DNA from 2 places in the Bradyrhizobium sp. NP1 genome. Region 1 is predicted to be linked to the other one. Evidence: predicted binding sites of a transcription regulator. Region 1 holds the regulator's gene; the other holds the start of a gene.
The links. The regulator HrcA, encoded in region 1, represses chaperone genes, less so after heat shock. The targets are predictions, from matches to a motif close to GTTAGCACTCNCNNNNNGNGAGTGCTAAC.
Positions count from the first base shown of each region.

Region 2: QOU61_RS07140 (co-chaperone GroES) is a predicted target of HrcA. The motif match lies at 2,800-2,828, and genes of this name have one in related genera.

Region 1 covers NZ_CP127385.1:168,341-174,271, reverse strand. The annotation lists gene hemW (radical SAM family heme chaperone HemW) at 1-924, opposite strand, end outside; gene rdgB (RdgB/HAM1 family non-canonical purine NTP pyrophosphatase) at 911-1,546, opposite strand; gene rph (ribonuclease PH) at 1,558-2,271, opposite strand; gene hrcA (heat-inducible transcriptional repressor HrcA) at 2,518-3,606, shown strand; gene grpE (nucleotide exchange factor GrpE) at 3,719-4,324, shown strand; gene pncA (bifunctional nicotinamidase/pyrazinamidase) at 4,350-5,063, opposite strand; gene QOU61_RS00775 (hypothetical protein) at 5,324-5,931, opposite strand, start outside.
Region 2 covers NZ_CP127385.1:1,502,080-1,508,010, forward strand. The annotation lists gene QOU61_RS07130 (hypothetical protein) at 1-448, opposite strand, end outside; gene groL (chaperonin GroEL) at 596-2,233, opposite strand; gene QOU61_RS07140 (co-chaperone GroES) at 2,418-2,714, opposite strand; gene QOU61_RS07145 (hypothetical protein) at 3,021-3,539, shown strand; gene QOU61_RS07150 (protein phosphatase CheZ) at 3,642-4,409, opposite strand; gene QOU61_RS07155 (L,D-transpeptidase) at 4,722-5,504, shown strand; gene QOU61_RS07160 (DUF2076 domain-containing protein) at 5,578-5,931, opposite strand, start outside.

The DNA.
Region 1 (5,931 bases):
ATCGACCACCACGCCATGGCCGTTCGCTTCGACGCGCATCAGCCAGCTCTCGGGGCGCTTCTCGGTCGCGATCGCGTGCCTGACGCCGTCGATATCCAGGCGGCCATGGGCGCCCGGGCCGATGCCGGCGTATTCCTGACCACGCCAATAGACCAAATTGTGTCGGCATTCGGCGCCTGGCCGGGCGTGATTGGAGATCTCGTAGGCGGGGAGTCCAAGCTGCGCGCAAATCTCCTGCGTCACGTCATAGAGTGCGCGGGCGGCCGCCTCGTCCGGCGTTCGCAATTTGCCTGCGGCATGCAGGCCGAAGAACGGCGTGCCTTCCTCGATCGTCAGCTGATAGAGCGACAGATGTTCGGCCGCCTCGTCGATCGCGCGCTTCAGCTCACTGGCCCACATTGCCGGCGTCTGGCCGGGCCGGGCATAGATCAGGTCGAACGAGTAGCGATCGAAGGCTTTCCGCGCGATCGCAACCGCGTCCAGCGCCTCGCGCGCGCTGTGCAGCCGTCCCAGCTCCTTCAGCGAGGCATCGTCGAGGGCCTGCACGCCGAGCGAGACACGGTTGACGCCGGCCGCGCGATAGCCGGCAAAGCGCGTCGCCTCGACGCTGGTCGGGTTGGCCTCCAGCGTCACCTCGGCGTCGCTTGCGACCTGCCAATGCCTGCCGATCGCATCGAGGATCGCGCCGACCGTCTTCGGTTGCATCAGAGACGGAGTGCCGCCGCCGAGGAAGATCGAGGTCACCGTGCGCGCACCCGTGCGCGCGGCCATGGTTTCGATCTCCGCGGCAAAAGCCCGCGCGAAGCGGTCCTCGTCGATCGCGGCATGGCGGACATGGCTGTTGAAATCGCAGTACGGACACTTCGACAGGCAGAACGGCCAATGCACGTAGACGCCAAAGGCTTCCTGGTCAGCGCGGCTCAAGGCAGATCTCCGCAAGCTTGACGAAAGCGCGGGCACGGTGCGAGAGGCCGAGCCCCAGCGGCGGCAGGCCGTGTTTCTCGATGCTGGTCATCTCGCCGAAGGTACGCGCAAAACCGTCCGGCATGAACATCGGATCGTAGCCGAATCCGGCCGTTCCGCGCGGCGGCCACACCAGCGTTCCGTCGACGCGGGCCTCGACCTCTTCGAGGTGCCCGTCGGGCCAGGCGACGCACAGCGCGGACACGAAATGCGCCCTGCGCTTGTCCGGCGTGGAGGCGCCGCGCTCCTGCAGCAGCCGCTCGATCCGTGTCATGGCGGCGCCAAAATCCTTGTCCGGCCCGGCCCAGCGCGCCGAGAAGATGCCGGGCGCGCCATCGAGCGCCTCGACCACGATCCCCGAATCGTCGGCAAAGGCGGGAAGCCGCGCCGCGTTCGCCGCCGCCACCGCCTTGATCATTGCATTGGCGCGGAAACTGTCGCCGGTCTCCTCCGGCTCGGTCAGGCCGACCTCGCCGGCGGAGACCGCTTCGACCCCGTGCGGCGCCAGCAGCTCCTGCATCTCGGCGAGCTTGCCGGGATTGTGGGTCGCGATGACGAGCCTGCCTGTGATTTTGCGGTGCATGGTTGGAAAGATTATGCGACCGCGAGCTTCTGCAGGTCGACCAGCCGCGTCACGCCCTTCTTGGCCAGCGCCATCAGCGCCAGGAACTCCTCCTGCGTGAACGGGGTCTTCTCCGCGGTGCCCTGCACCTCGATGATGCGGCCGTCGCCGGTCATCACGAAATTGGCGTCGGTGTCGGCGTCCGAGTCCTCGGCATAGTCGAGGTCGAGCACGGGCGTGCCGTCGTAGATGCCGCAGGAGATCGCTGCGACATTGGCGCGCAGCACCTCGGCCTTGATCATATTGCGCGCCTTCATCCAGCCGATGCAGTCGGCGAGTGCGACCCAGCCGCCGGTGATCGAGGCGGTGCGGGTGCCGCCGTCGGCCTGCAGCACGTCGCAATCGATGGTGATCTGGCGCTCGCCCAGGGCCTCGAGGTCGATGGCGGCGCGCAGCGATCGGCCGATCAGGCGCTGGATCTCGACGGTGCGCCCGCCCTGCTTGCCGGCGGTGGCCTCCCGGCGCGTGCGTTCCAGGGTCGCGCGCGGCAGCATGCCGTATTCGGCCGTGACCCAGCCCCGGCCCTGGCCCCTCAGCCAGGGCGGCAGGCGTTCCTCCAGCGTCGCGGTGACCAGCACATGCGTGTCGCCGAATTTGACGAGGCAGGAACCCTCCGCATATTTGACGACGCCCCGCTCCAGCGACACGGCGCGCAGTTCATCGGGTGCACGGCGGCTTGGCCGCATGGGAATCCTCCAGAAAGTGCGGCAAAGGGCGCTTTGCCTGCGGTGCTTGTAGGTGGGAGAACGGCCAGCGGCAAGACCGTTAAGCCCGATGCCTGCTTGTCAGCGGGCCGGAGGATCGACAAATTACAGCCTGATCCGGACGCTGCGGGTCGGTTTCCGGAACCGAGGCGAGGCGCCCAAGCGCGACGGCGATATCGTCCCTGCCCATCGCGCTCCGAGGGTGTTTGCGAGGGAGCAAGTTGTTCAGTGGCCCAACACGATCCGATTGGTCTGATCACACCGCGCGCTGGGCTCGCCCAGCTCAATGAGCGGTCGCGCGACATTTTTCGTCAAATCGTCGAAAGCTACCTCGCGACCGGCGAACCGGTCGGCTCGCGCAATATTTCACGCCTGATCACCGTGCCGCTGTCGCCGGCCTCGGTGCGCAACGTGATGGCCGACCTCGAGCAGCTCGGCCTGATCTATGCGCCGCACACCTCGGCCGGCCGGCTGCCGACCGAGCTCGGCTTGCGTTTCTTCGTCGATGCCCTGATGCAGCTCGGCGATCTCAGCGAAGCCGAGCGGCAGTCGATCGAGGGGCAATTGGCCTCCGTCGGCCGGGCGCAATCGGTGGAGGCGGCGCTCGACGAGGCGCTGACCCGGCTGTCCGGCCTGACCCGGGCCGCCGCCGTGGTGCTGACCGCGAAATCGAATGCAAGGCTCAAGCACATCGAGTTCGTGCGGCTGGAACCTGCGCGTGCGCTGGCGGTCTTGGTGGCCGAAGACGGCCAGGTCGAAAACCGGGTGCTGGCGCTGCCGCCCGGCGTTCCCTCCTCGGCCCTGACGGAAGCGACCAATTTCCTCAATGCGCGGATTCGCGGACGCACGCTGGCAGAGGCGCGGCTGGAGCTTGAAACCGCGCTGGCGCAGGACCGCGCCGAGCTCGACCAACTGACGCAAAAGGTGATCGCGGCCGGCGTTGCAGGCTGGTCCGGCGGCGAGAGCGAGGACCGCCAGTTGATCGTGCGCGGCCACGCCAACCTCCTGGAGGATCTGCACGCACTTGACGATCTCGAGCGGATCAAATCGCTGTTCGACGATCTCGAGACCAAGCGCGGCGTGGTCGACCTTCTGGGGCGCGCCGAACATGCCGATGGCGTGCGGATCTTCATCGGGTCGGAGAACAAGCTGTTCTCGCTGTCGGGATCTTCCACCATCGTGGCGCCCTATAGCGACGGCGCCGGCCGCATCGTCGGCGTGCTCGGCGTGATCGGGCCCACGCGTCTCAATTATGCCAGGGTGATCCCGACCGTGGACTATGCTGCGCGCATCGTCAGCCGGCTGCTCGGCGGCTGAGGTCCCCGGATCGGGACCCATGGCGCTTGATTTTCTTCGGCTAAAGCACGATATCCCGGCCGACATCCATTCACGATGAGCTTGATCCAGGCGATTTTCAAAAGGGCCAGTCATGACCGATCCCGACCTGCAGAAGAATGATCCGGACAATCCGGCGCAGGCCAACGAGCCCAGGGTTTCCAAGCCCTATGTGATGCCTGACGATCCCGAGCCGGCGTCGGTCGAAGCGCTCGCCAAGGAAGCGGCCGACGCGCGCGACAGGATGCTGCGGACGCTGGCGGAGATGGAGAACCTGCGCAAGCGCACCAGCCGCGAGGTAGCCGATGCGCGGACCTACGGCATTACCGGTTTTGCGCGCGATGTGCTCGATATCGCCGACAATCTGCAGCGCGCGCTCGATGCGGTTCCCGCCGAGGCCAAGGCGGCCGCCGATCCCGGGCTGAAGGCGCTGATCGAAGGCGTCGAATTGACCGAGCGCTCGCTGCTCAATGCGCTCGAGAAACACGGCGTGAAGAAGTTCGATCCCATGGGCGAAAAGTTCGACCCGAACTTCCAGCAGGCCATGTACGAGGTTCCCGATCCGTCGGTCCCCGCGGGCACCGTGGTTCACGTCGTGCAGGCCGGCTACATGATCGGCGACCGGGTGCTCCGGCCGGCAATGGTCGGCGTCGCCAAGGGCGGCGCGAAAGCGGCGCCGGCGGTCGATACCGCAAACTGATCCGGCGCTCGCCGGCGGCGCGCCTTCAGGCCGCGAGGTCGCTCGACTGGATGCGCTTGACGCCGGCCTTGGCCATGTCGGTCCAGGCCTTGGCGAGCGAGCCCTGGGTGTCGATGCCGCGACAGGCGTCCTCCACCACATAGGTTTCAAAGTCCGCCTTGCGGGCATCGAGCGCGGTCCAGGCGACGCAGAAATCGGTGGCGAGGCCGGCCACGAAAACCCGCTTCACCTGGCGCGCCTTCAGATAGGCGGCGAGCCCCGTCGTGGTCTTGCCGTCGGCCTCGGTGAAGGCCGAATAGCTGTCGACGTCCTTGTGAAAGCCCTTGCGGATGATCAGCTCCGCCTGCGGGATCGAGAGATCCTTCGACAGAGCCGCGCCTTCCGAGCCCTGCACACAGTGGTCCGGCCACAGCACCTGCTTGCCGTAGGGCAGATCGATGGTCTCGAACGGCTTCTTGCCGGGATGGCTGGAAGCGAAGGAGACATGCGCTTGCGTGTGCCAATCCTGCGTGAGCACCACATTGGCGAAGCTTCTGGCGATCTTGTTGATGACGGGAACGACCTGATCCCCGTCCTTCACTGCAAGGCTGCCGCCGGGCAGGAAGCAGTTCTGCACGTCGATCACCAGCAGCGCTGACGCCTCGTCCGGCCTGATCGGCGTTGCCGCCCACGCCCGCCGCGATACGCCTGACGCCGCGCCGACGCCGAGACCTGCCAGAATCCGTCTTCGATCCCACATGTTGCGTCTCCCCGTCCGGTTCAGCGCGGCGTCAGCGAATCAGCTCACCCGGCAGTGTGCCGAATCCGAAGTTCGCATCATTTCGCGGCAACCTCTTAAGCGAACTTCGCATTCGAAGGACACCAGGAATCCTAAGATTCTAGTGTGGTTTTGGTTCAGAAATTCTCCTGACGCACTCGCCGATAAATGAAGCGAATTTCTGAACCGACACACCAGGCGTAAAGCGGATCGCGCCGGCCGCAGCCGCGTGCGATTGCCCATCAGCTCCGCGGCTGGATGCCGTCGCGGACGGCACGGAACCGCGGGAAGGCGCTCGACCATTGATCGCGCGGCGAGCTGCCGATGATGCGCAGCGCGCTCGATGAGCCGAACTTCAGCCACTGCACCACAGTCACCTGGGTGTTGTCCTTGCCGCTGATGGCGTCGATCCGCGTCTCGTAGGCGGGCTGACCGTCAATGCGGATCGGTTCCGACATCGTGATCCGCGCGTCGCGCACGCCGGGGATTTGCGTCGCCGCCTGCGCTGCGAAGCGCCCGCGATCGTCGGGCTGGGCTGCGGTCGCGCCGATGATGCCGATCACCATGAAGGGCGCCGGCTCGAAGCCTTTGACCTCGTCATTGTCGGCGAGAATGAGGGCGGCGCCGGTGGCCAGCGTGCGGACGTTCTTGAAGCCGCCGAGCTCGGTGACCTTGAACGGCATCAGGCCGAGCTGCTCGTCGACCGGCACTTCCTTGCGGACCGTGGCGGAGGCGAACATCTGCCGGATCGCATCGTCGGTGTAGATCTTGCCGGCATTCTCGGGGACCTGCGCGGCGACATAGCCGGAGAAAGTCCCGCCCGACAGGATCATCGAATAGCGACGCACAT
Region 2 (5,931 bases), 1.3 Mb from region 1:
ATTCCTTTTCACTGAGATCGGAATTGTCCGATGAGGCGACCTCGGTGACGTTCGAGCCGATGGTGATCTGGCCGCGGAACTCGAAGGTGTCGCCGGTCGCCTTTCGCGCCAGCTTGACCGTGACCGGCTGCTTGCCGCCGATGGTCTGCGTGCTGCCGGTCATGGTTTGGCCGCTGACCGCAAGATTGGCGACGAAACGATCCTTGCGGTCGGAACCCTTCTCGGCGGGATAGCAGACGTCGAGCACGGCGGCGGTGACCGTCTTGCCCTGCCGGGTTTCCTTCAAAACGACGTCGGCATTGCCGTCCATCAGGCCGTCGATGGCCGTGAAGTAGCGGGTTTCGTTGGCCCCCGGTGCTGCCTTCGGCGAAAGTTTCATCTGTTGGGCGAAGCCGATATCCGGCGCCAGCATAACCACGCCGACCAGGCAAAACAGAAGCGCGCGCATTTTCAATTCCCCGATCCCTACCAGGCTCACTCTTGGCCGGGCGCTGTTCTAAAGCGTTTCCGCCCGATTTGGAACGCAGGGATCATCGACCCAAAAAGAAGGCCGCCCGGAGGCGGCCTTCGTGTCGGTTCGATGCGAACGGGGCGTTTAGAAGCCCATCCCGCCCATGCCGCCGCCGCCGGGCATCGCCGGCGCCGCCGGCTCCTTCGGCATCTCGGCCACCATCGCTTCCGTGGTCACCAGCAGGCCGGCGACGGAGGAGGCGTCCTGCAGCGCAGTGCGCACCACCTTGGCCGGATCGATGATGCCCTTGGCGACCATGTCGACATATTCCTCGGTCTGGGCGTCGAAGCCGAACGTCTCCGACTTGTCCTCGAGGATCTTGCCGACCACGATCGAGCCCTCGACCCCGGCATTCTCCGAGATCTGGCGGATCGGGGCTTCCAGCGCCTTCAGCACGATGTTGATGCCGGCCTGGACGTCCGCATTGTCGTTGTGGATGCGGCCGACCGCCTTCTTGGCGCGCAGCAGCGCGACGCCGCCGCCCGGCACGATGCCTTCCTGAACGGCCGCGCGGGTGGCGTTGAGCGCGTCCTCGACGCGGTCCTTCTTCTCCTTGACCTCGACCTCGGTCGCGCCGCCGACGCGGATCACCGCGACGCCGCCGGCGAGCTTGGCCAGCCGCTCCTGCAGCTTCTCGCGATCGTAGTCGGAGGTGGTCTCCTCGATCTGCGCCTTGATCTGGGCGACGCGGGCCTCGATGTCCTTCTTCTTGCCGGCGCCGTTGACGATCGTGGTGTTCTCCTTGTCGATCACCACCTTGCGGGCGCGGCCGAGCATGTTCAGCGTGACGCCTTCGAGCTTCATGCCGAGCTCGTCGGAGATCAGCTGGCCGCCGGTCAGGATCGCGATGTCCTCGAGCATGGCCTTGCGGCGATCGCCGAAGCCCGGCGCCTTGACGGCGGCGACCTTCAGGCCGCCGCGCAGGCGGTTGACGACCAGCGTCGCCAGCGCCTCGCCCTCGACGTCCTCGGCGATGATGACGAGCGGACGGCCCGACTGCACCACCGCTTCCAGCACCGGCAGCATGGCCTGCAGGCCGGAGAGCTTCTTCTCGTGCAGGAGCACGTAGGCGTCCTCGAGCTCGGCGGTCATCTTCTCGGCATTGGTAACGAAGTAGGGCGACAGGTAGCCGCGGTCGAACTTCATGCCTTCGACGATGTCGACTTCCGTCTCCAGCGACTTGTTCTCCTCGACGGTGATGACGCCCTCGTTGCCGACCTTCTGCATCGCCTGCGCGATCATCTTGCCGATCGCAGTGTCGCCGTTGGCCGAGATGGTGCCGACCTGGGCGACTTCCGAGGAGGAGGCGACCGGCTTGGCGCGCTTCTCGATGTCCTTGACCACGGCGGCGACCGCGATGTTGATGCCGCGCTTGAGATCCATCGGGTTCATGCCGGCCGCGACCGACTTGCCGCCCTCGCGCACGATCGCCTGGGCCAGCACGGTCGCCGTGGTGGTGCCGTCACCGGCGGTGTCGTTGGTCTTGGAAGCGACCTCGCGCAGCATCTGCGCGCCCATGTTCTCGAATTTGTCCTCGAGCTCGATCTCCTTGGCGACGGTGACGCCGTCCTTGGTGATGCGCGGAGCGCCGAAGCTCTTCTCGATGACGACATTGCGGCCCTTGGGGCCGAGCGTGACCTTCACGGCGTTGGCGAGAATGTCGACGCCGCGCAGCATGCGGTCGCGCGCGTCGCCGGCAAATTTTACTTCCTTGGCAGCCATTAATTTTACTCCTCGAATAGCTGGTCGGTGAGGGGATTGGGTTTTTCGTCATTGCCGGGCGAAAGCGCGAAGCTCGTCCTCGCGCAGGCGGCCCGGCAATCCATCCTCGTTGAGGGAGTGATGGATGCCCGGATCAGGTCCGGGCATGACAATAGAGAGTGCGGAGAGATATCAGTGCTGCGGCTTAGGCCAGCACGCCCATGATGTCGGACTCCTTCATGATCAGGAGTTCCTCGCCGTCGATCTTGACCTCGGTGCCCGACCATTTGCCGAACAGCACGCGGTCGCCGACCTTGAGATCGATCGGGATCAGCTTGCCGGTCTCGTCGCGGCCGCCGGGGCCGACTGCGGTGATTTCGCCCTGCGACGGCTTTTCCTTGACCGTGTCGGGGATGATGATGCCGCCCTTGGTCTTCTCTTCGGCATCGAGGCGCTTGACCACGACGCGGTCATGCAGCGGACGAAATCTGGTTTTAGCCATGACGTTTCCCTTTTGGAGACTCAGTTGTCAGATCGGTTGGGCTCGCGGTCCGTACCGGCGCCGGCCCGGGCCGAAATGGTTCGCGTTTAGCAATCGCAGTCTGGGAGTGCTAATGTGCGCGCTCGAAATATGGCCTGGCGCCGATCCTGTCAAGGAAGGAAGGGGTTAAGGGCTTGGTGAGGGCGATATAGGATGCTCTGGGAAACCAAATCGGAGCGGCGGCGTAATTTACCCGACGTCATTGCTCCGACAACAGTTTTGCGCTTGGCTGCGGGACGGGTGCGGCCACTTTGCTCGGGGGATAGCATGGTCAGTTCATTTCGTGTGCGGGCGATCGCCAATTGGGGGGTCGTCGGAGCGCTCACGATATTCCTGGGAGCATGCTCCAGCTTCAGCGGCTTCAGCTTCTCGCCGTCTTCGCCCGCGCCTGCACCGGAGCCGGGCGTCGCGCCGGAGATGCCCGCCACCATCCGCTCCGACGAGATCGTCGGGCGCTGGGGGCTTGCCTCGTACCAGAACCCCGCCGACCGGGCTCGCACCGAGAAGGCCGCGCTTGCGCAGTGCAAGCAGCCTTACGTGATCGGGGCCGGCCAGTCCGGCGGCGTGATCATGCACCTGGCCGACCAGGCCACGCCGCAGGAACTGCGCCTGAAGGGCTCGCCGGGCGGCAAGAACTTTATCGGCCCGTCGGGGCCGGCCGGCGGCGAGCAGGACCGTGAGATCGTCTCCTTCGACGGCCGCGTGCTGGTCACCCGCTTCGTCGACAAGGATGCCGCGACGCGCTACGGCAACATGGTCTATGTGCGCTGCGGGCCGCGCGCATAGGTTCAAGAGAACCCTTGGTGCCACATCGCCCCGGAATGACGGACCAAAACAGAAACGCCGGCCCTAAAGGCCGGCGTTTTCGTTTTCGAAATTTGAGACGACTCAGTTGAACAGGGCGTCGATGTCGTCCTGCGAGGCGTGACCGACGTCGCCGTCGAGCTTCGGTCCGTTCAACAGCCGCGCGTCGCCTTCGCGGGTGTCGACGATCGGCGGCGCATGCGCCTTGATCGCGTCGACGCCGCCCCAGATCTCCATCATGGCGTTGATGTGCCGCTCGATGAACTTCATCGTGTTCATCACCTTGCTGATGCGCTGGCCGGTCAGGTCCTGGAAATTGCAGGCCTCGAAGATCGAAACCACGCGCTCCTGGATTTCCTCGCTGAGCAGCTTCTGCTGATCGAAGGAGATGCTCTTGGAGAGGGCGGTGGCGGCCTGGTCGATCGACTCGGTGGCTTCGAGGATCTGTTGCGTGGCCTGTTCGGTGCCGCCGACGACCGCGCCGAGCTCGCCGTTGACCTTGGCCATCTCCTGGCCGTCGAAGCTCTTGCCATGCAGCACCGCGATCTCGCGCTTGGTGCGGCTGATCGCGTCGTGAATCAGGTCGAGCTCGACCTTGAGCTTCTCGCACTGCTCGATCTGCGCGCGATAGGTGTCAAGCAGCGCCTGGGTCTCGGCTTCGCGCACGACCGGCGCAGCTGCTGGCGAGGGCGCGGCGGCGCTGCCGGGATGCGCCATCTGGGCGCGGATGGCGCGCAGCTCGGCCATGATCGCGTGGTGCATTGAACCGGCATCGCCATTGTCGATTTCGGGCGTCGGCACCTCGCCGACAAAGGCTTCTTCGATACGAAAACGTTTGCGATGCACTGGCATGAATTCTTCCTCCCACCCTCGCGACGCAAAGTCTTAGACCAGCGCGATTTAACATCCCGTTTCCGTGCGGAACTGCCGGCGGGCGGGCGCGGGCGGGGCGCATAGAAGCGGTTAACCATGCCGCTTTCGCCTTCACCGAAAATAAACGCTGTCCGCGAAATCCCGCGGGTGTTGACGACGTGGTGAATCGAAACGCCCGTTTCGTTTACCAAACCGATGCGGTTTTGATCTTTTATTCACCGCGTGCAGGGCACGCATGAGCCGCGCCCGGGCGCACGAACAGAGTAAGACGAAACAGTACAGAGTACGTCGATGTTCAAGAAAATGTCCCTGGCGCTCGCCGGCGCCTGCTTCCTCGGCGCGGGATTGGACCCGGCCGCAGCCTTCGACGCGGCGGTGCCGCGCGAGCCCACCGTGATCTACGCCCGTCAGCCCGCACAGCCCGCGCCGGTGCGCACGGCATCGAACATGGGCGGCGGCTTCATCGAATTCCTGTTCGGCGACGGGCCTGGGCAGGCGCCTGCCTATCAGCAGCAGCCGGTCTATCAGCAGCAGCCCGCCTATGGCGCGCCGCTGCTGCTGCCGGCGGACCCGCAGCAGCAGAGCATGATCGACCGGCAGCAAGCGATCGATCCGGCGCAGCGGCCGTTCGACCCGAGATACGAGAAGCAGCTCGTCGACTATTCCGGTCACGAGCGCGCCGGCACCATCGTGGTCGATACGCCGAACAAGTTCCTCTATCTGGTGCAGGGTGACGGCAAGGCCTTGCGCTACGGCATCGGCGTCGGACGGCCCGGCTTCACCTGGTCGGGTGTCAAGGCGATCTCCGCCAAGCGCGAATGGCCGGACTGGACGCCGCCGGCTGAAATGCTGGCGCGCCGGCCGGACCTGCCGCGCCACATGGAGGGCGGCCCGCAAAATCCGCTCGGCGCACGCGCGATGTATCTCGGCTCCTCGCTCTACCGCATCCACGGCTCCAACGAGCCCTGGACCATCGGCACCAACGTCTCGTCGGGCTGCATCCGGATGCGCAACGAGGATGTCATCGACCTTTACGGACGCGTCGGCGTCGGCACCAGGGTCATCGTCATCTGATCGCTGCTTTCGCCGCATCAAGCAAAACGGCCGCCTCAAAAGGCGGCCGTCATGCTTTCAGGAACGTGTGTTGTCAGGCGTAGTCGCTGCCGCCGTCGTCACTGTCGAATCCGTCGCCGTCATCGTCGTCGTAATCGTGGTCGGTGTCGGCGGTGTCGAACAGGCCGCTGCGCTGGTCGGCATCAGAGTTCGCGTCGCGCTGGCCCGAGCGGCCGACGTCGTCGATCCCGGCGTCATGCGCCAGCGTGCTGCCGGACTGATCGCTCCAGGGGGTCGATGAGCTCGCGCCGACCCGGCCGGCATCGGCCACGCCCAAATGCGAACCGCCCATCATCGAGCGGATGCCGTTGAGCAGCAGCGAGCCGCCGACCATGCCGGCCGCCGCCGCGGCCGCGGTCCCCAGGAACGAGCCGCCGCCGCCTAACGG